3 regions of the Cupriavidus sp. TMH.W2 genome follow, and region 1 is predicted to be linked to each of the others. Evidence: predicted binding sites of a transcription regulator. Region 1 holds the regulator's gene; each other region holds the start of a gene.
The links. Region 1 encodes sigma-54, which starts transcription at its own class of promoters, with help from an activator protein. Its sites were predicted from a motif close to TGGCANGNAANCTGCTTT; they were not measured.

Region 1 (7,530 bases):
ACGCGTCCAGGGATCCGCAGCTGACCGCGGCATCGAGCTACTTCCAGCTGCTGGTCAACGACGACATCGTCAAGACCGACAAGCCGGTCAAGCTCACGCGCGGCCCCTCGGTGATGACTGCCAACGGCCTGATCTTCAACAACGTCACCCGCGAAGTACAATTGCTCGGCAATGTACGCGGCACCATCGTCACCGGCCCGTCGCCGGCCCGCGCGCCGGGGTCCTGAACCCTGGCCTTGCCGGGCCGCGCATGCGGCGCCGGAGCGTGCCGGCCGGCACGAACCCGTGCAAACCCGCGTGAAAGCGCGCCACCACGTATCCCGACGCCCTCAAGCAACCCTGCCAACATGACCGCTTCCCTGACGACTTCGTCCCGTCGACGCACCGCCCCGGCCCTGCTCGCGCTGGCCATGGCCTTCGGCCTGCTGGCCCAGCCTGCCCTTGCCGAGCGCGCGGACCGCGACAAGCCGATGGTGCTGGAGGCGGACAACGCCAGCTACGACGACGTCAAGCAGATCTATACCCTGACCGGCAACGTGGTGCTGACCAAGGGCACCATGATTCTGAGGTCCGACGCCGCCGAACTGCGCACCGACCCCGAGGGCTACCAGTTCGCGGTGGCCACCGCCAAGCCGGGCAAGCAGGCCTATATCCGGCAGAAGCGCGAAGGCGTCGACGAATACATCGACGGCTGGGGCGACCGCATCGAATACGACGGCAAGCAGGAATTCTCCAAGCTGATCGGCAATGCCCGCATGGCGCGCCTGCAGGGTGCCAAGCAACTCGACGAGATCCGCGGCGCGGTGCTGACCTACGACAGCCGCAAAGAGTTCTACACGGCTGCCGGCGGCAGCGGCGACGCCGCGGCCGCCAATTCGTCCGGCCGCGTGCGTGCGGTGCTGTCGCCGCGCCAGGACCCGAAAGCCGGCACCCCGGGCAGCGGCGGCTCGCCGCTGGACCTGAAGCCGGCCCCCGCGCCCGCCAACAAACCATGACGCCGGGCGCGGACCTGCCCGCCCGCGCCTGAAACGCCCGAACGCCTGACTGTGCCCATGACCGATACCGCAACCATCGCCGACAAGCCTTCCGTCGAAGCCTCCACCGTCCTTCCCGGCGGCAGCACGCTGGTCGTGCGCCACCTGAAGAAGCGCTATGGCTCGCGCACGGTGGTCAAGGACGTCTCGCTCGACGTGAAAAGCGGTGAAGTGGTCGGGCTGCTCGGCCCCAACGGCGCGGGCAAGACGACGTCGTTCTACATGATCGTGGGCCTGGTGGCGCTGGACGAGGGCGATATCGTGCTCGACGGCGACCATATCAGCGGCCTGCCGATCCACGAGCGCGCGCGCATGGGGCTGTCGTACCTGCCGCAGGAAGCCTCGGTGTTCCGCAAGCTCAACGTCGAAGAGAACATCCGCGCGGTGCTGGAACTGCAGCTGGACAAGGGCAAGCCGCTGGCCAAGGCCGAGATCGAGCGCCGCCTGGATGCGCTGCTCGACGACCTGCAGATCGCGCACCTGCGCAACAACCCGGCGCTGTCGCTGTCGGGCGGCGAGCGCCGCCGCGTGGAAATTGCGCGCGCGCTGGCGTCGTCGCCGCGCTTTATCCTGCTGGACGAGCCCTTCGCCGGCGTGGATCCGATCGCCGTGGGCGAAATCCAGCGCATCGTCAGCTTCCTCAAGGCGCGCAACATCGGCGTGCTGATCACCGACCATAACGTGCGCGAGACGCTCGGCATCTGCGACCACGCCTACATCATCAGTGAAGGCGCGGTGCTGGCCGCAGGCCAGCCCGAGGACATCATCGCCAATGACGCCGTGCGGCGCGTCTACCTGGGCGAGAACTTCCGCATGTGACATGACGGCCTGCCCCTGGCGGGCAGGCATTCCGGCGGGGCGCGCGCGGACGCGCCACAGCCAGCGGCGATCACGACCCATCAGCGATAGCAATTTCCGTTCCAACATCGGAAAGATGCGCATAAAATAGGTCGCATGAAACCGTCGCTACAGCTCCGCCTCTCCCAGCACCTGGCGCTCACCCCACAGCTGCAACAGTCGATCCGGCTGCTGCAGCTTTCCACGCTGGAACTGCAGCAGGAAGTCGAACAGGCCCTGACGGAAAACCCCCTGCTCGAGCGTGAGAACGACTGGATCGAGAGCCCGCTGCGCGTGGCCGCCGATGGCTCGGTCAACGTCCAGAGCGCACCCGCGCCCGCCCCCGCCGAACCGCAGGGCAATGGCGACGCCCGCGCCGACGGCGCGGGTGACGACGACAGCTTTGGCGATAACAACAGCGGCGACGACTACGGCAGCAGTGACTGGAGCCTGGACGACTTCGCCCGCCGCCCGCAAGGCGACGAGGACGAAAAGACGCCGATGCAGCTGCGCGAGGCCGAGCCCACGCTGCGCGAATACCTGATGGAGCAGCTGACGCCGCTGAAGATCTCGGCGCGCGACAAGGGCCTGGCCATCTTCCTGATCGAGTCGCTCGACGACGATGGCTACCTGAGCGCCTCGCTTGAAGAGATCTGCGCGGAGTTGCCCGAAGAACTCGAATTCGAGCTCGACGAAGTCCATGCGATCCTGACGCTCTTGCAGAGCTTCGACCCGCCGGGCGTGGGCGCGCGCAATGCCGCCGAGTGCCTGGTGCTGCAATTGCGCCGCCTGACCCACCCGCAGCGCGACCTGGCGCTGAATATCGTCACCAATCACCTGGAGTTGCTTGCAGTACGCGACTACACGCGGCTGAAGAAGGCGCTGCAGGTCGATGAAGTGGCGCTGAAGGCCGCGCACGACCTGATCCGATCCCTGGCGCCCTACCCGGGCCATGCCTACAGCCGCCCGGAAGCCGATTTCGTGGTGCCGGACGTGTTCGTGCGCAAGAGCGGCGGCGGCTGGATCGCGCAGCTGAACCCGGATGTGATGCCGAGGCTGCGCATCAACGATATGTATGCACAAATCCTGCGTGGCGCAAAAGGGGAAACCGGCACCGCGGGGTTGCAGCAGAAACTGCAGGAGGCACGCTGGCTGATCAAGAACATCCAGCAAAGGTTCGATACGATCCTGCGTGTCTCGCAAGCCATTGTCGAGCGTCAAAAGAACTTTTTCACCCACGGTGAAATCGCCATGCGCCCCTTGGTTTTGCGGGAGATTGCCGATACACTGGGATTACACGAGTCAACCATCTCCCGGGTGACGACCAATAAATACATGGCAACGCCGATGGGTACTTTCGAACTGAAGTACTTCTTCGGCAGCCACGTGTCCACCGAAACCGGTGGCGCGGCTTCATCAACGGCCATCCGCGCCTTGATCAAGCAACTGATAGGAGCCGAAGACCCGAGGAATCCCCTTTCCGACAGTCGCATCGCCGAACTGCTGGGTGAGCAAGGCTTCGTTGTCGCACGACGCACCGTTGCCAAGTATCGCGAGGCCCTGAAGATCCCCGCAGTCAATCTCCGCAAGTCTTTGTAGCCGAGCCCACCGCCTGCCTGGTGAGGCTCTTTCAGAAGGAGAAGCGCTATGAACTTCAAGATCAGTGGACACCACCTGGACATCACGCCCCCTCTGCGTGAGTACGTGGAAACGAAGCTGGAGCGAATCGTCAGGCATTTCGATCAGGTCATTGGCGTTAGCGTGCTGCTCTCTGTCGACAATCACAAGGAAAAGGACCGGCGTCAGTACGCAGAAATCAATCTACATCTCAAGGGCAAGGACATCTTTGTCGAGGCGCATCACGAAGACCTTTATGCAGCGATCGACGCACTCGTCGACAAGCTGGACCGTCAGGTGATCCGCTACAAGGATCGCGTGCAAGGCCACGACCGCGAAGCGGTCAAGTACCAGATGGCCGCAGCGCAGATGCAGCAATGACCGTGCCCGGCGGCCCCGAAGAGGGCTGCTGAATCAGGATTGACCAGGCAAGCCGCGCCACGAAGCGCGGCTTTTTTGCGCCCATGCGTGGCGCCACGGCAGGTTGTGGCGCCGGAGCAAACGCTTTTCACCCGAATGAGCAAGGGTGTTCGCAAGCGCGGCGGCAAGGTGTATGCTGCGCCATACAAAGAGAGGGAATCCTGGCCGCGCCCTGCATCGGTGCGACGGCTCCCGGCCCGGAGGCACGATTGCATCGCCATGTATCGTTCTGCACCAGCTTGCTCCGCTGCACTGCACAATGCGAGGGTGGCCGCTGCTCTATAATGGGCCGAACGCCTCCGGCCAGGCCAGGGGCAGCCCGGAGCCAGCCCCCTGCCCGGCGGAACGATCCGCCCGCTAACTGAAATCCTGCGCATCGCCCATGAATCGTTTGGCCAAACTGCTGCCACCCGGCAACATCAATCTCGACGTCAGCGTCACCAGCAAGAAACGTGTGTTCGAGCAAGCCGGGCTCCTCTTCGAGAACAACCATGGCGTGGCACGCGCCATCGTGACCGACAACCTGTTTGCGCGCGAGTCGCTGGGCTCCACCGGCCTGGGCGCCGGCGTGGCGATCCCGCATGGCCGCATCAAGGGACTGAAGCATCCCCTGGCCGCCTTCATGCGCCTGGCCGAGCCGATTCCGTTCGAGTCGCCCGACGGCAAGCCGGTATCGCTGCTGATCTTCCTGCTGGTGCCCGAACAGGCCACGCAGCAGCATCTGGAAATCCTGTCCGAGATCGCGCAACTGCTTTCGGACCGCGACATGCGCGAAGGGCTGGCGACGCTGCCCACGCCCGATGCCGTGCACGAGTTGCTGATCGCATGGCACCCCTGATCCTCTGATCCCCCAAAGCGGGCCGGCACAGACCGGGCAGGCGCCACGCGCTTCGCACACCGCCCTACCAGTCATCCCGCATGGAACTCACCGGCGTCACCTCCCAGTCCATCTTCGACGACAACGCAGCCGACATCAAACTCTCGTGGGTGGCCGGCCTGGAGGGCGCGGACCGCGCCTTTGACGTGGAGTTCGCCCGCGAAGCCACCTCCGCCGCCGACCTGGTGGGCCACCTGAACCTGATCCACCCGAACCGCATCCAGGTGCTCGGCAAACCCGAGATCACCTACTACCAGCGCCTGGACGACGAGACCCGCAAGCGCCAGATGGGCGAGCTGATCCTGCTGGAGCCGCCTTTCCTGGTGATCGCCGACGGCATGGAGCCGCCACCCGACCTGGAACTGCGCTGCACGCGCTCGTCCACGCCGCTGTTCACCACGCCGGTATCGTCGGCGGCGGTGATCGACCACCTGCGCCTGTACCTGTCGCGCATCTCCGCGCCGCGCGTGACTATGCACGGCGTGTTCCTCGACATCCTGGGCATGGGCGTGCTGATCATGGGGGAATCGGGGCTGGGCAAGAGCGAACTGGGCCTGGAACTGATCTCGCGCGGCCACGGGCTGGTGGCCGACGATGCGGTCGACTTCGTCCGGCTGGGGCCGGATTTCATTGAGGGCCGCTGCCCGCCGCTGCTGCAGAACCTGCTGGAAGTGCGCGGCCTGGGCCTGCTCGATATCAAGACCATCTTCGGCGAGACCGCGGTGCGGCGGAAGATGAAGATCAAGCTCGTGGTGCAGCTGGTGCGGCGCAACGACGGCGAGTTCGAGCGGCTGCCGCTCGATTCGCAGTACCTGGACGTGCTGGGCCTGCCGATCCACATGGTCAAGATCCAGGTGGCGGCCGGCCGCAACCTCGCCGTGCTGGTCGAGGCCGCCGTGCGCAACACCATCCTGCGCCTGCGCGGCATCGACACGCTGCGCGACTTCATGGACCGCCAGCGCGCCGCCATGCAGGCCGACGTCGTGTCGCGCGGCCAGGGCCGCCTGCTGTAAGCCCGGCGTTTTCAATTGCTTACAACGGGACGGACGCAAAACGTCAACTTTTCTCAGGCATGCTCCGTTTTGTGCTGTAATGGGCATCACGCCCGTTACGGAAGCTGCAACGCCGGCAATGGCGCGCGGCCATGGAGTTTTCCACCCCGAGGAGAGCAAGCATGAAGAAACTGATCGCGATGTGCGCGCTGGTCACCCCAATGATCGCGGCCAGCGCTTTTGCGCAGACCGCCGCCACGCCGGCCAAGCCGGCGGCAACGGCCCCGGCAATGCCTGCCGCACCCGCCACGTCCGCCACGCCGGCTACCCCGGACAAGCCCGCGGCCAACGCCCAGCAGGACAAGATGAAGGCCTGCAATACCCAGGCCTCCGGCAAGAAGGGCGACGAACGCAAGGCGTTCATGAAGGAATGCCTGTCCAAGGCCGGGGTACCCAAGACCCAGCAGGAGAAAATGGCCTCCTGCAGCAAGTCGGGCAAGGGCAAGAAGGGCGACGAGTACAAGGCCTACATGAAGGATTGCCTGTCCAAGTCGGCCTGAGCGGCGGCACAAGCTGCAGAAGCAATGGCGAACCGGGAGGTTCGCCATTTTTGCTTGTCAACGCACTGTCATGACGCAGCCGGCACCTGATGCTATGCTTCAGGTGCTATGCGCATCATCCTCATCACCGGCATATCCGGTTCCGGCAAGTCCGTCGCACTGAACGTCCTGGAAGATGCAGGCTACTACTGCGTGGACAACCTGCCGGCCCAGTTCATCCCTGAACTGACCCGCTATCTCGACAGCCAGGGCTATACGCACCTGGGCGTGGCCACTGACATCCGCAGCCGCGAATCCCTGGACCAGCTGCCGGACACCGTGCGCGCACTGGCGGCCGAGCACCAGGTCGAGGTGATCTTCCTGACTGCCAGCACCGATGCCCTGGTGCAGCGCTACTCTGAGACGCGCCGCCGCCATCCGCTGTCGGTGCGCACCGACGGTGTGACGGGCCCGGGGGGCGAACCTGCCTTCAACGACACCGCGCTGATGGAAGCGATCGAGATGGAGCGCGCGCTGCTCAGTCCGCTGGCCGAGGCCGCACACCGTATCGACACCAGCAATGTGCGCACCAATACGCTGCGCAGCTGGATCAAGGAACTGATCCGCGAAGACAGCCAGCGCCTGACGCTGCTGTTCGAGTCGTTCGGCTTCAAGCACGGCGTGCCCAGCGATGCCGACATGGTGTTCGACGTGCGCTCGCTGCCCAACCCCTATTACGACCTGGCACTGCGCCCGCTGACGGGCCGCGACACGCCTGTGATCGACTTCCTGCAGGCCCAGCCAATGGTCCTGGCAATGGCCGAGGATATCCGCGCCTACGTCGAAAAGTGGCTGCCAAGTTTCATTGCCGACAACCGCAGCTACCTGACCGTGGCCATCGGCTGCACCGGCGGCCAGCATCGCTCGGTCTATATTGCGGAAAGGCTCGCCAACTATTTCCGGGCGCATGGTAATGTGCTGGTGAGACACCGAGAGCTCGCACCGGCGGGCTGACGCAGGCGCGACTGCCCACTGGCATCCGCACGCGGCGTCGGCCTGTCGGCCCTTTGCTGCGCGATACCCAAGCTGGCACTGCATGTCCTCGACCGACCTCTACCGTCCCACGGCATCAGAAGCTCCGCCACGGACGCTCGACAACCTGCCGCTGTTCCCCTTGCACACGGTGCTGTTTCCCGGTGGACGGCTGCCATTGC
Region 2 (7,530 bases), 740 kb from region 1:
AATCACTTCCGTCATTCCCGCGCTTATCCAAAGGGCGCGTGGGCGGGAATCCAGCGTCTTTCACGTCCCCTTCGGGGAAGAAGTCACCGGGTTCCCGCCCACGTGCCCTTGGGTATGCGCGGGAACGACGTTCAGGACAAGCAAGTACAGACAAGGATGGCGACACCATCCGATACCAAGACCGACGGAGCAGACATGATTTATATCCTGATGGGCGTTTCCGGCAGCGGCAAGACCACGGTTGGCCAGCTGCTGGCGCAGCGCCTGGGCTGCGGCTTCGATGACGCCGATGCCTTCCACAGCGACGCCAACAAGGCCAAGATGCACGCGGGCATCCCGCTGACCGACGAAGACCGCTGGCCCTGGCTGGCCGCCATGCGCGCCGCCATCGACACGGCCCGGGCCGAAGGCCGCACCCATGTGTTCACCTGCTCGGCGCTGCGCCAGGCCTACCGCGACCGCCTGACCCCGCCCGACGGCGGCGTGACCTTTGTCTTTATGAAGGGCGATCCGTCGCTGATCGGCAGGCGCCTGTCCGCGCGCACCGATCACTTCTTCAATGCCGACCTGCTGCAAAGCCAGTTCAATACCCTGGAGGAACCCAGCGATGCGCTGGTGCTCGATATCCAGCAGTCTCCCGAGGCGCTGGTCGGCACCATCCTGCAGGCCACCGCGCCGCAAGGCGCCGGCGCGGCGCGCTGACCCTCTGGCCTGCTGACGCCGCGCACCGTTCGGGGCGGCGCGTTCCCACGCTTCGCACAAACGGCCGCCAGCCTCGCTGGCGGCCGTTTGTGCGTGCCCTGGCAGGCATCTTGCTAGTTCATTTCCCGTACCAGTGCCGGTTAGTTACCTTGCGGCTTTCGCCGGCACGGGTATGCTGAAAGGGCCAGTGACTCGACGGCAACACCGCGGCACCCGCAGGACGGACAGCGCGCGGCGGGCCAGGGCAGGACAGCCAGGGCAAAACCAGGGCAGCCGGCAGCGACCGCGACGTCGCAATGAAGCGGTAGCACCGGAAGTCCGCGACATGGAGGAACGGCCATCATGGCGGGGCGGTATTTCGACGAGATGCTGGACTGGCGCACTGACGGGGCGCCGATGGTTATCCAGGCGGGACAGGCATTGCCTGAAGGGGCGGTTCGCCCGCATTACCGGCATTTCGCAGACTGGCTGGCGCGGCAGTCCGAAAGCACGATGGGCAACAAGCGCGCCGAGGCCGACCTGATCTTCCGGCGCGTGGGCATTACCTTTGCTGTCTACGGCGACAAGGACGAAGCCAACAGCGGCACCGAGCGCACCATTCCGTTCGACGTGATCCCGCGCATCTTCCCGGCCAGCGAATGGGCGCTGCTGGAAAGAGGCCTGCGCCAGCGCGTGGCCGCGCTGAACCGCTTTATCCACGATATCTACCACGGCCAGGACATCATCCGCGCGGGCGTGATCCCGCCCGACCAGATCTACAACAACGCCCAGTACCGCCCCGAGATGCTTGGCGTCAGCGTGCCGCACGACATCTATGCGCACGTGGCCGGCATCGACGTGGTGCGCGCCGGCGAGGGCGAGTTCTACGTGCTGGAAGACAACCTGCGCGTGCCCTCGGGCGTGTCGTACATGCTGGAAAACCGCAAGATGATGATGCGGTTGTTCCCCGACCTGTTCGCGCGCAACCGCGTGGCGCCGGTGGCCCACTATCCCGACCTGTTGCTCGACATGCTGCGCGGCGTGTCGCCGCAGGCGATCGCCGATCCCACGGTGGTGGTGCTGACCCCGGGCATGTACAACTCGGCGTACTTCGAGCATGCGTTCCTGGCGCAGCAGATGGGGGTGGAGCTGGTGGAGGGCAGCGACCTCTTCGTCGAGGACGACCACCTGTTCATGCGCACCACGCAGGGCCCGCAGCGCATCGACGTGATCTACCGCCGCGTCGACGACGACTTCCTCGACCCGCTGGTGTTCCGCCACGATTCGTCGCTGGGCGCGGCGGGGCTGCTGTCGGTCTACCGTGCCGGCAACGTGACCATCTGCAATGCGATCGGCACCGGCGTGGCCGACGACAAGTCGATCTATCCGTATGTGCCGGACATGATCCGCTTCTACCTGGGCGAGGAGGCCATCCTCAGCAACGTGCCGACGTATATGTGCCGGCGCCCGGACGACCTGCATTACGTGCTGGACCACATGGACGAGCTGGTGGTCAAGGAAACCCACGGCGCCGGCGGCTACGGCATGCTGGTCGGGCCGGCCGCGACCCGGGCCGAGATCGATGCGTTCCGCGAGGTGGTCAGGTCCAGGCCGGAGCAGTACATCGCGCAGCCCACGCTGGCGCTGTCGACCTGCCCGACCTATGTGGAGGCGGGCATCGCCCCGCGCCATATCGACCTGCGCCCGTTCGTGCTGTCGGGCAAGGAAGTGCGCATGGTGCCCGGCGGCCTGACCCGGGTGGCGCTGCGTGAAGGTTCGCTGGTGGTGAACTCCTCGCAAGGGGGCGGCACCAAGGACACCTGGGTGCTGGAACGATGAACGCGAACAACGTGATGACCGCCGCAATGACCGCCATGGCGACCGCCGCCACGCCAGGAGAGCCCACATGCTGAGCCGCACCGCCGACCACCTGTTCTGGATGGCCCGCTACACCGAGCGCGCGGAGAACACCGCGCGCATGCTCGACGTCAACTACCAGACCTCGCTCTTGCCGCAATCTGCCGAAGTGGCCGAGCAGGGCTGGTGGGCCATGCTCGATATCTCCGAGCTGACCGATGTCTTCGACCACAAGTACGGCCTGCTGTCGCGCGACGATGTGATCGACTTCATGGTGCGCGACATGACCAATGCCTCGTCCATCATGAGCTGCCTGCGCGCGGCGCGCGAGAACGCGCGCGCGGTGCGCGGCTCGCTGACCACCGAAGTCTGGGAGACCGTCAACACCACCTGGCTGGAGGTGCAGCGCCTGATCGCCGACGGCGTGCTGAAGGAAGACCCGGCGCGCTTCTTTGAATGGGTGAAGTTCCGCTCGCACCTGGCGCGCGGGGTGCAGTTCGGCACCATGCTCAAGGACGATGCCTTTCATTTCATGCGGCTGGGCACCTTCCTGGAGCGCGCCGACAATACCGCGCGGATCCTGGACGTCAAGTTCCAGGCGTCGGGCAGCGACGAGAGCAATGCCAATCGCGACCAGAACGACTTCTACCACTGGGCCGCGGTGCTGCGCTCGGTCTCGGGTTTCGAGGTCTACCGCAAGGTCTATCGCGCCGTCATCACGCCGCAGCGCGTGGCCGAGCTGCTGATCCTGCGTCCGGACATGCCGCGTTCGCTGGTGTCGAGCATGGACGAGGTGGTGGCCATCCTCCACACGGTGCGCAACCAGCAATCGGCGGAAACCGAACGGCAGGCTGGTAAACTCCACGCCGACCTGAAGTACGCGCGCATCGACGATATTTTCGCCGTCGGCCTGCATGCGTACCTGACCAGCTTCCTGGAGCGCATCGGCGACCTCGGCAATGGCATCAGCCGGGACTTCCTCGTGCCGCTGCTGGCTGCCTGAGATGGGCCGCCGCCGCGCCCTGATACCGTGAAATACAAGATCCATCACCATACTGTCTACCGCTACGCCGAACCGGTGCGGCGCAGCGTGCACGAAGTGCGGCTCGAGCCGCGCTCGGGCCCGCTGCAGTCCGTGCACAGGTGGCAACTGGTGACGCCCGGCAATCCGTCGGCGGCGCGCGACGGCTTCGGCAATATCGTGCACAACTTCACGGTGGCAGGGCCGACCAGCACACTCTCCATCGAAGCCACGGGCGAGGTGGAAGTGCTGCCGCCGCATGGCGATCTCGACCGCGACGGCCACCATGCGTTCTGCGATGCGCCGCCGCCCGGCGAGTCGCGGGTGTCGCCGCTGTACTTCCTTGGCAGCACGCCACTGACCACGGCGCCGCCTGAGATGCAGGCGTTTGCCGCGCCGTTCCTGGCCGCGGGCCATGACATTCCGGCGCTGCTGGCGCTGGCGCAAGGCATCGGTGAGCGGGTGCGCTACAAGCCGAATACGACTGATGTCGGCACCTCGGCGGCCGATGCCTTCGCGCTGGGAAGCGGGGTGTGCCAGGACCAGGCGCAGGTGATGGTGGCGGCGTGCCGGGCGCTGGGCATCCCGGCGCGCTATGTGAGCGGATACTTCTATGATCCGGCCGCCTCCGATCTGGCCAGCCATGCCTGGGCCGATATATGCCTGGACCCGGTGCGCGAGATCTGGTGCAGCGTCGACATCACGCACGGCTGCCTGACCGACGAGCGCCACATACGGCTGGCAGTGGGGCGCGATTACGCGTCGGCGGCACCAGTCCGGGGCATCCTGGAAGGGGGGTCCGGCGAGACCTTGGAAGTCGAGGTAACCATAACGCCACTTTCTACCTGATTAGGTGCCTGATTCCAGACGAGGCGCGGTGCCGGTGCACCAGCGCTAGAATCCGGAGTGATGCAGGCCACGGGCGGCCACTTCCGGCTGGCCCTGAGAATACCAAGACAAGCCATGACGTACTGTGTAGCCATGCGGCTGGATACCGGCCTGGTACTCCTGTCCGATTCCCGCACCAATGCCGGGGTGGACGCCATCTCCACGTCGCGCAAGATGACGGTGTTCGAAGAGCCCGGCGACCGCGTGATGGTGCTGATGACCGCCGGCAACCTGGCGATCAGCCAGTCGGTGCGCCAGATCCTGGCCGAAAGCCATGACGAAAAGCGCTCGCTGTGGACCGCGCGCGACATGTTCGAGGCCGCCTCCATCGTCGGCGAAGCGGTGCGCCAGGTGCACAAGCGCGACGCGCACGCGCTGCGCGATGCCGGCATCGAATTCAATGTCAGCCTGATCTTCGGCGGCCAGGTGCGCGGCGAACGCGTGCGGCTGTTCAATATCTACGCGGCCGGCAATTTCGTCGAGGCCACGCCCGAGAACTGCTACTTCCAGATCGGCGAGGCCAAGTACGGCAAGCCCATCATCGACCGCGTGGTGCACCCGTCGCTGCCGCTGGACGAGGGCGCCAAGTGCGCGCTGATTTCGATGGACTCGACGCTCAAGTCCAATATTTCAGTGGGGTTGCCGCTGGACCTGCTGGTCTATGAGGCCGATTCGCTATGCGTGTCGCGCTTCGTCAATATCGACGAGCGCAACGCCTATTTCCGCATGATCCGCGACACCTGGGGTCAGCGCCTGCGGCAGGTGTTCGGCGAAATCCACAATCCGGACTGGGCGGCCGGCGCGACGGCGGAATTTCCGCTGACGCGTACCGGCGAAACCGACTGCTGGGGCCAGCCGGTGCGCGCCCGGCGCAACCCTCCGCGCACGCAGGAGTGAGAGCGGCAATGCGCGAGATCATCCATTTTTCCCATGCCAACGGCTTTCCGGTCACGACCTACCGCAAGCTGTTTGGCGAACTGGACGGCGACTTCGAATTCCGCGCCGTCGACCGCTACGGGCACAAGCCCGAATTCCCGGTGACGCGCGGCTGGCCGCACCTGGTGGAGGAACTGCTGGGCGAGATCGACCGCCAGTACCGCGAGCCGGTGTGGCTGGTGGGCCATTCGCTGGGCGGCTTCCTGTCGCTGATGGCAGCGCTGCGCCGCCCGGAGCGGGTGCGCGGCGTGGTCATGCTGGATTCGCCGATCATCGCCGGCTGGCGCGCGTCGCTGCTGAAGACCGCCCAGATGCTGGGCATGGATGAAAAGCCGGGCCCGGCGGCGGTGACCAAAAACCGGCGCACCCACTGGCCGGATGCCGAGGCGGTGTGGGAACACTTCCGCTCCAAGCCCAACTTTGCCGTGTGGGACCAGGAGGTGTTGCGCGACTACGCCATCCACGGCACCGAGCCGACCGGCAAGGACGACGAGCGCCGGCTGCGCTTTGACCGCGAGGTCGAATACTGGATCTACCGCACGCTGCCGACCAGCCTCGGGCGCAAGGTGGCCGGCGGCGCCCCGGTGCCGGTCGGCTTTGTCGCCGGCACGCGCTCGCGCGAGGTGCGGCAGTGCGGCCTGGGAGCGACCCGCAAGCTGGTGGGGCCGAACTTGCGCTTTATCGAAGGCGGCCATCTGTACCCCATGGAACGGCCGCAGGAGACGGCGCAACTGGTGCGCGACCTGATCGGCGCGATGCGCCGCGAGGGGTGCTGAGGCTGGCGTGCGGCGCATGCGCCGCAACGCACCGGGAAAGCCTGTTGCAGCCCCGCCGAGGAGGGGTGCTGTCACAATTTCCGGGTCGGCGGGAAACGGGCTCTCATGTATAATCCCGATTTCCCCGGCAAGCTCGGTTTATGACCAAATTCGTCTTCGTCACCGGTGGCGTCGTCTCTTCTCTCGGCAAGGGCATCGCTGCTGCCTCGCTCGCGGCCATTCTTGAGTCGCGCGGCCTCAAAGTCACCCTCCTCAAGCTCGATCCCTACATCAATGTCGATCCCGGCACGATGAGCCCTTTCCAGCATGGCGAGGTGTTTGTCACGGAAGACGGTGCGGAAACCGACCTGGATCTCGGCCACTACGAGCGTTTCGTCTCGGCCAAGATGCGCAAGTCGAACAACTTCACCACCGGCCAGATCTACGAATCGGTGATCCGCAAGGAGCGCCGCGGCGAATACCTGGGCAAGACCGTGCAGGTGATCCCGCATATCACCAACGAGATCCAGGCGTTTGTCGAAAAGGGCGCCGCCGCTTCGCACGACGGCAAGGCCGACGTGGCGCTGGTGGAAATCGGCGGCACCGTCGGTGACATCGAATCGCTGCCGTTCCTGGAAGCCGCGCGCCAGATGAGCCTGCGCATGGGCCGCAACCACTGCGCCTTCGTGCACCTGACCCTGGTGCCGTTCATTGCCAGCGCCGGCGAGCTCAAGACCAAGCCGACCCAGCACTCGGTGCAGAAGCTGCGTGAAATCGGCATTTCCCCGACAGCGCTGCTGTGCCGCGCCGACCGCCCGATCCCGGACGACGAGCGCGCCAAGATTTCGCTGTTCGCCAATATCCCGCAGGACGCCGTGATTTCGGTGTGGGATGCTGACAGCATCTACAAGATCCCGCAGATGCTCAACGAGCAGGGCCTGGACCGCCTGATCTGCGAAGAGCTGCGCCTGGATCCCAGGCCGGCGGACCTGTCGATGTGGCAGAAGCTGGTCAACGCCCAGGAAAACCCCGAGCATGAGATCACCATCGGCATGGTCGGCAAGTATGTCGACCTGACCGAGTCGTACAAGTCGCTGATCGAGGCGCTGCGCCACGCCGGCATGCACACCGCCACGCGCGTCAACATCGAGTACATCGATTCCGAGGAGCTGGAATCGGGCCACCTCGAGGTGCTGGCCCCGCTGGACGCCATCCTGGTGCCGGGCGGCTTCGGCAAGCGCGGCACGGAAGGCAAGATCCGCGCGATCCAGTACGCCCGCGAGAACAAGATCCCCTACCTGGGCATCTGCCTGGGCATGCAGCTGGCCGTGATCGAGTTTGCCCGCCACCTGGCCGGCATGACCGATGCCAACTCGACCGAATTCAACCTGG
Region 3 (7,530 bases), on a different replicon from region 1:
CTGCTGTGGATCGAAACCGAAAAGCCGCATATCGCCCAGATCGGCGGCATGGTCAGCGAGATTCGCAAGGTCATTCCGAACGCCAAGCTGGTGTACAACAACAGCCCGTCGTTCAACTGGACCCTGAATTTCCGCCAGCAGGCGTATGACGCGATGAAGGCCGCGGGCAAGGATGTGTCGGCATACGATCGCGCCCAGCTGATGAGCGTTGAATACGACCAGACCGAACTGGCGAAGCTCGCCGACGAAAAGATCCGGACCTTCCAGGCCGACGCGTCGCGCGAAGCCGGTATCTTCCACCACCTGATTACGCTGCCGACCTACCACACCGCCGCACTGTCGACCGACAACCTGGCCAAGGAATACTTCGGCGACCAGGGCATGCTGGGTTATGTGGCTGGCGTGCAGCGCAAGGAAATCCGTCAGGGCATCGCCTGCGTCAAGCACCAGAACATGTCCGGCTCGGACATCGGCGACGACCACAAGGAGTATTTCAGCGGCGAAGCGGCCCTGAAGGCGGCGGGTAAAGACAACACCATGAACCAGTTCTGATACCAGTACCCCCCCAAGCAAAACGCCAACCCATGACGGGTTGGCGTTTTTTTTCGGCGAGATGGTTCGCGGGGTTCTCATCAGACGTTTTCTTGTGCGCAGGTTGCCCGCCCGCTAGCGACGGGGTCGGTCGGATGCCTTCGGCTGCGCTTCGCGCCGCCTTCACCCAACACTCAACACCCACTCCGCCAACTTCTTTGCATCCTCCTCCCCAAGATTCCCATGCGGCGGCATCGGAATCCTTCCCCACCCCCCCTTGCCGCCCTCTCTGATCTTCCTCGCCAGCCGCTCAGCCGCCTGGCTGTCGCCCTTGTACCTGGCCGCCACCTCGGCAAACCCCGGCCCCACCAGCTTCGACTGCATCCCATGGCAGGAAAAGCAGCCGCTCTTGTCGGCCAGGGCCTGCATGTCGGCGGCAGTACCGGCCAGTGCCGCACCCGGCAGCAACGCAGAAGCCACCGCCAGCCCCATCCATGCTTTCTTCATACGTGTATCTCGCTTGATCCTGTTGCTACTCCGCCCGGCGCGCGCCGCGCACCCCTGATGCGATGCAGGCATGTGCCGGGCGGTGTCGTCACCTTCCCGCTCAGCTCTTATGCAGCTTGAACACCCAAACCGAGCCACCCTGCTCCAGGAAGTTCACGCGCTTGGCCACCTCCCCGCCCCACAGCGGCACCGCGCCGCCCCAGCCGGACACCACAGCCACGTATTGCTCGCCGTTCTCTTCCCACGTGACCGGAGGCGCCACCACGCCGCTGCCGGTCTGGAACTGCCAGAGCTCCTTGCCCGTCCCGGCATCCGCGGCCTTCAGATAGCCTTCCGGCGTGCCCCAGAACACCAGCCCGCCGGCCGTGGTCATCGCACCGCCCCACAGCGGCGCGTTGTTCTTGACCTCCCAGACGATCTTGCCGCTCTTCGGGTTGATGGCGCGCAGCGCGCCGATGTAGTCATCGTTCAGCGGATGGATGGTGAAGCCCGCCCCCAGGAAGGCGGCACCCTTCTTGTAGCTGGCGGGCTCATTCCAGATATCCATGCCCCATTCATTGGCCGGCACGTAGAACAGACCCGTCTGCGGACTGTAGGCCATCGGCTGCTGGTTCTTGCCACCGAGAAATCCCGGTGCGGCGAACACGGACTTGCCCTTGTTCTCATCGCTGCCGGCCGCCGGGTCGCCGGGGCGGCCTTCGGCGATATAGTTGGGACGGCCGGTCTTCAGGTCGATGCCGGTGGCCCACGTGATCTTCTTGACGAAGGGGAAGGCGTTGACCAGCTTGCCGCTGGTCGCGTCGTTGACGTAGAAGAAGCCATTGCGGTCGGCCTTGCCGCCCATGCGCTTGCCGTCCAGGTCGAACGTCACGAACTCATTGACGCCGTCGAAATCCCAGCCGTCATTCGGCGTGTTCTGGTAATGCCAGACGATCTTGCCGGTAGCAGGATCGAGCGCCACGGTGGAGGCGGAGTAGAGATTGTCGCCCTTGCGGATATGGCTGTTCCACGGGCCGGGATTACCGGTCCCAAAGTAGACCAGGCCGGTTGCCGGATCATAGGTGCCACCCAGCCACGTCGCGGCACCGCCGGTCTTCCAGGTCTCGCCGGGCCAGCTGGCATTCTGGGTCCCGGTCACGCCGTTTTCGGTCTTGTTGCCGTCCTTGTCGTACTTGTAGCCCATGTGGCCTTCCACCACCGGCCGCGACCACACCAGTTGCCCCGTCCTGGCATCGCGGGCCTCGACGCGGCCAACCACGCCAAACTCGCCGCCCGAGATACCCGTCAGCACCATGCCCTTGACAACCAGCGGCGCCGCCGTGTACGAATAGCCGGCCGCATAATCTTCCAGCTTCTCCTTCCACACCACCTTGCCACTCTTCTGGTCCAGCGCCACCAGCTGCGCATCGAGCGTGCCGAAGATCACCAGGTTGTCGTAGAGCGCCGCACCGCGGTTCACCACGTCGCAGCACGGCATGATGCCTTCCGGCAAGCGGTGCTCGTACTTCCAGAGCTTGCGCCCGGTCTTCACATCGAGGGCGTAGATGCGTGAATACGAGGCCGTCACGAACATCTTGCCGTCGTGGATCAGCGGCTGCGATTCCTGCCCGCGCTGCTTCTCGCCGCCGAACGAGAACGACCACGCCGGCACCAGCTGGCCCACGTTCTTCGTGTTGATGCGCGACAGCGTGGAATAGCGCTGGCCCTGCGGGCCCATGCCCCACGACAACACGTCGCCGGGAGTCTTCGCGTCGTTTTCAATCATGGCATCGGTCACCGCTGCCTGCGCGGCAAGGCTTGCCGCGGCAGCCGCCGCCGCCATCACTACTCGTAACGTCCTCATTGCCATCTCCTCTCTTGTTTTGGGGTTCCCTGGTGCGCCGCTGCGCCACACACCAGCATGCAATTGGCAATTCCCATGCCAGCGGGCTGCCCGCGCAAACAGGCGGTCCGCGGGCCGACCGGGATTGCCGCGGGGGCTGCAAGCCGGCCGCCCAAGGCACGGTACGAAACCTGCTGAGGGCCTCCGGTCAGGCGCTACCCAATGCAGGTATGCGCCGCCCTTCCGGAGGAGACAGCACATGCCAGCCAACCCGCACCCTGCACCGCCAGGTCAGCCGCCCTGTGACCCCGCGGCCCGCCGCGGCAGCCTCGCCGGCGCGCTCCCCGCCATGGTGGCAGTGGCCATCGCGCTGCTGACCCAGCGTCCCGCTGTTGCGCAACAGGACACCGCTGTCCCAAAGCAGGACAGCAACCTGCTGCCGGAAGTCCTGGTAGTGGCCGCCACGCCGCTGCCGGGCATCGGCGTGGCCAGCGACCTGGTGCCCTACACCGTGCAGACCGTGCGTGGCGGCGACCTCGACGGCTCGCGCGCCGGCAACCTGGCCGAATACCTGAACCGCAACCTGGCCGGCGTCAACGTCAACGACATCCAGGGCAGCCCGTTCCAGACCGACATCACCTACCGCGGCTTCCGGGCATCGTCGATCCCCGGCGTGCCGCAGGGCCTGTCGGTGTACCTGGACGGCATCCGCGTCAACGAGCCCTTCGGGGACGTCATCAGCTGGGACATGATTCCGGAGGCGGCGCTGGCGAGCGTGTCGCTGGTGTCCAGCGCCAACCCGGCCTACGGCCTCAACACCCTGGGCGGGGCCCTCGCCATGACCACCCGTTCCGGACTGGACTCGCCCGGCTTCACCGCCGACTTGTCCTACGGCAGCAATGCCCGCAAGCGCGCCGACCTGTCCGGCGGCGTGCGCAGCGACAGCGGCTGGCATGCATTCGCGGCCGGCACACTGTTCCAGGAGAACGGCTGGCGCGACCAGTCCGGCGGCCGGCTCGGCAATGTCTTCGCCAAGGCCGGCTATGCGGGCGATACCAACAGCTGGGACGTCTCCGTGCTGCATGGACGCAGCACGCTGACCGGCAATGGCCTGGTGCCCAGTTATCGCGCCAGCGGCGGCGGCACGCTGCCCGATCTCTACCAGGCCAACCGGCGCGCCGTCTACACCTACCCCGACCAGACCCGCAACCAGGTGACCCAGGCCACGGTCAACGGCCGCCACTGGTTCGACGACAAGACCAGCGCCGCCGCGCTGGCCTATGTGCGCACCAGCCGCCGGGACACCACCAATGGCGACGTGAGCCCGGACTATGCGGCCTATGTCGAAGCCTGCGAGGACGGCTTCAACGCCGACGGCAGCCCGCGCGGCGAAGGCTGCGGCAGGACCCGGGCGCAAGGCGCAGCGCTGCATCCGGCCGTGCTCAACACCACCCACATGTGGCAGCAGACCGTCGGCATGGCGCTCAGCGCGTCCAGGGAGACCGATCGCCACCTGCTCAATGCCGGCCTGACCCTCGACCGCAGCCGCCTGACCTATTCGCAATACACGCAGCCCGGCACCTTTACCGACGACCGCGGCGTGGTGGCCGACCCCACTGAACCCAACGCCCTGTTCTCCGGCGTCAGCGGCACCGCGCGCATGCTTGGCCTGTATCTGTCCGACACCTGGTCGCTGACGCCCACCACCTTCCTGACGGCCTCGGCCAGGTGGAACCACGTCACGGTCAGCAATACGCTGCGCAACAGCGACGGCAGCGAACAGCCGCGCGAGAGCTTCACCTACCGCCGCCTCAACCCGGCACTGGGGCTCGCGCAGAAGCTTGGCGGTGGCGTCACGGTGTTCGGCGGCTACGCCCAGAACAACCGCGTGCCTACCGTGCTCGAACTCGGCTGCGCCGACCCGGCGCAGCCATGCCGCCTGCCGGCCGGCCTTCAGTCCGACCCCTACCTCAGGCAGGTGGTCTCACACTCGTACGAGGCCGGCGTGCGCTGGCTCCCGCGCAAGGACACCGAAGTCACCGCCTCGCTCTACCGCATCGACAACCACGACGACATCCTCTTCCTGCGCGCGCCGAACACCCAGCTCGGCTACTTCGCCAACTTCGACCGCACCCGCAACCAGGGCCTCGACCTCACCGCCCGCCAGCGCCTGGGCGACGTCACGCTGCGGCTGGCCTACAGCTACCTGCAGGCCACCTACGAGTCCGCCGGCCAGCTTGCCGTCGGCGAACGCACCATCGACATCCGCCCGGGCATGCGCATGGCGGGCCTGCCCCGCCATACGCTCAAGCTGGGCGTGGACTGGCAGGCCCTGGCCGGCCTGACGCTTGGCGCCGACCTGGTGGCAGTGTCCAGCACCGTCTCCAGCGGCAACGAAGACGGCCTGCGCAGCGACCCGCAGGCCGGTACCGCGCCAAAGACCGCGGACTGGCATGCGCCTGGCTACGCCACCGTCAACCTGCGCGCGGCGTACAAGGCAAGCAAGCAGCTTGAGATCTATGCGCGCGTAGCCAATGTGTTTGACCGGCGCTATGAGACCTACGGGCAGGTCGCGAACGATGTGTTCCCCGGCGGCAGCCTGGTGCGGCCGCACGTTGCCCCTGGCGATGCGGCCACCGCGCTCTTCGTGGCCCCGGGCGCGCCGCGCAGCTTCTGGCTGGGCGTGGTGTTCCGGATGTAGCCGTCACAGGGTGCGGGCGAAGCGCAGCTGCCCGCCTTGTTCATCCCTCCGGAGACGGATAGCCGTGTGCTAGATTAGGCCACGGCAATCCTTGGCGGGGAGTGACAGTGTGGCGGGATTCGGATGGACTCACGCATAGCGGCCGCGGCGCTCGCGCTTGCCGCGGGTGACCCGCTCGGCGTCACCTTTGACGGCCGGCAGGTCTGGTTTGCCAGCGGCGACAAGCTCAATGCGCTGGACCCGGCCAGCGGCAGGACGCTGCGCGCGCTGGAGGTTCCGGCCCATGCGGGCACGGCCTTCGATGGCCAGCACCTGTTCCAGATCGCCGAGGACCGCATCCAGAAGATCGATCCGCAGAGCGGGCGCGTGCTGGCCACGATCCCCGCGCCGGGCGGTGGCGGCGACTCAGGGCTGGCCTGGGCCGAGGGCACGTTGTGGGTCGGGCAGTACCGGGAGCGCAAGATCCACCAGGTCGATCCGCAGACCGGCGCGGTCCTGCGCACCATCAGCTCCGACCGCTTCGTCACCGGCGTCACCTGGGTCGATGCCGAGCTCTGGCACGGCACCTGGGAGGGCGACCAGAGCGAGCTGCGGCGCATCGATCCGCAATCGGGCGCGGTGCTGGAGGCCATTGCCATGCCGCCGGGCGAGGGGGTGTCCGGGCTGGAGTCCGATGGCGGCGACCGCTTCTTCTGCGGTGGCGGCAACAGCGGCAAGCTGCGCGTCGTGCGCCGGCCGCGGCAGGCCGGCAAGGTTGCGGCGGACAACGGCAACGACTGAAGCGATGCCGCCCGGGCCTGGGCGGACAACCCCGGCGCGGCCGTCTTCACGATTCCTTACAGACAGCCGCGCTGGCACAATCTATTCTCCTGTCGCAAACGGATTCCCCCACAACAAGGAGAAATCAATGAAATCCGCCCTGGCCCTTCTGATTGCCTGCAGCGCGCTGCTCGGCGGCTGCGTGGTAGCCCCCTATGACGACTACGGCGGCGGCCCCCAAGGCCAAGGCTGCCCGCCGGGGCAGGCCAAGAAGGGCAACTGCCGCGTCGACGCGTACGGCAACGAATCCTTCTGTCCGCCGGGCCAGGCCAAGAAGGGCCGCTGCTAAGCGCTGGCGGACGGCGTCAGCCGGTTGCGTGGGCCAGCCCGGCGGCGGGACAATAGCGGATGCGGGCATCCCGTCCGCAGGAGAGCGCCATGTCATCCCGGCTCATGCCAATCAGATTTATCGGCAAGATGTGCGTTGCCGCTGCCGCGCTCGGCTCGCTCGGAGCCTGTGCGACGTTGCAGCCCGAACAGACCGGCAGACAGATGATCGGCAGCCCGGAAAGTGCCGTACGCATTACATTCGGGCAACCCACCGAGACCTTTCGCCTGGCCGACGGCACCACCCGCTGGCTCTGGTCGCGCCAGCCCTTCGGGCATGAGGTCTACGCCGCCGATTTCGATGCCGGCGGCAAGCTCACCAGCTATCGCCAGATGCTGACCGAGCCGGAGATCTATCGCGCCCAGGTCGGGGTCTGGACCAAGCAGGACGTGCAGGAGCGCTTCGGCCTGCCGCGCGAGCCGGTCCAGTACTACCCGCTGATGAAGCGCGAGGCCTGGTCATGGCGGATGTACAAGGACGGCCTGCAGACCGCGCATTTCAGCTGCTACTTTGATGACGCCGGCGTGCTGCGCCAGACCATGATCATCGTCGATCCGCTCGGCGGCGACAGGCGCCGCGCGCGCTGACACGGCACCCGGCGCGGCGGCCGGTGCCAATGCCGGCAGCAGGGACTCCCCGGCCAGGGCACCGTTTTGCGCGCAGAATGGTGGGGATGCGGCAATGTCCGCCAACCCCTCCATGCGGAAAACGAACGTGACCACTGCGATCCTGCTCGAGAACATCCACCAGAGCGCCAACGCCCGCCTGACTGAAGCCGGCCTGCAGGTCGAGCGCCGCACCGGCGCGCTGGCCGGCGCCGAC

Region 2: the regulator sigma-54 is predicted to act here: its motif matches at 802-819, upstream of ACREYQ_RS05435 (circularly permuted type 2 ATP-grasp protein).
Region 3: the regulator sigma-54 is predicted to act here: its motif matches at 2,945-2,962, upstream of ACREYQ_RS21475 (PQQ-dependent methanol/ethanol family dehydrogenase).

What each region holds. Positions count from the first base shown of each region.
Region 1 covers NZ_CP193792.1:420,271-427,800, reverse strand. Annotated here, with positions in the region: gene lptC (LPS export ABC transporter periplasmic protein LptC) at 1-227, shown strand, start outside; gene lptA (lipopolysaccharide transport periplasmic protein LptA) at 348-995, shown strand; gene lptB (LPS export ABC transporter ATP-binding protein) at 1,053-1,853, shown strand; gene ACREYQ_RS02020 (RNA polymerase factor sigma-54) at 1,989-3,470, shown strand; gene hpf (ribosome hibernation-promoting factor, HPF/YfiA family) at 3,519-3,869, shown strand; gene ACREYQ_RS02010 (PTS sugar transporter subunit IIA) at 4,291-4,746, shown strand; gene hprK (HPr(Ser) kinase/phosphatase) at 4,827-5,798, shown strand; gene ACREYQ_RS02000 (PsiF family protein) at 5,960-6,337, shown strand; gene rapZ (RNase adapter RapZ) at 6,446-7,330, shown strand; gene ACREYQ_RS01990 (LON peptidase substrate-binding domain-containing protein) at 7,413-7,530, shown strand, end outside.
Region 2 covers NZ_CP193792.1:1,160,566-1,168,095, forward strand. Annotated here, with positions in the region: gene ACREYQ_RS05430 (gluconokinase) at 196-702, shown strand; gene ACREYQ_RS05435 (circularly permuted type 2 ATP-grasp protein) at 1,045-2,520, shown strand; gene ACREYQ_RS05440 (alpha-E domain-containing protein) at 2,588-3,541, shown strand; gene ACREYQ_RS05445 (transglutaminase family protein) at 3,569-4,408, shown strand; gene ACREYQ_RS05450 (peptidase) at 4,523-5,344, shown strand; gene ACREYQ_RS05455 (alpha/beta fold hydrolase) at 5,353-6,159, shown strand; gene ACREYQ_RS05460 (CTP synthase) at 6,300-7,530, shown strand, end outside.
Region 3 covers NZ_CP193793.1:855,495-863,024, reverse strand. Annotated here, with positions in the region: gene ACREYQ_RS21485 (isocitrate lyase) at 1-552, shown strand, start outside; gene ACREYQ_RS21480 (c-type cytochrome) at 715-1,038, opposite strand; gene ACREYQ_RS21475 (PQQ-dependent methanol/ethanol family dehydrogenase) at 1,139-2,881, opposite strand; gene ACREYQ_RS21470 (TonB-dependent receptor) at 3,120-5,561, shown strand; gene ACREYQ_RS21465 (Vgb family protein) at 5,685-6,341, shown strand; gene ACREYQ_RS21460 (hypothetical protein) at 6,469-6,669, shown strand; gene ACREYQ_RS21455 (hypothetical protein) at 6,759-7,295, shown strand; gene serA (phosphoglycerate dehydrogenase) at 7,408-7,530, shown strand, end outside.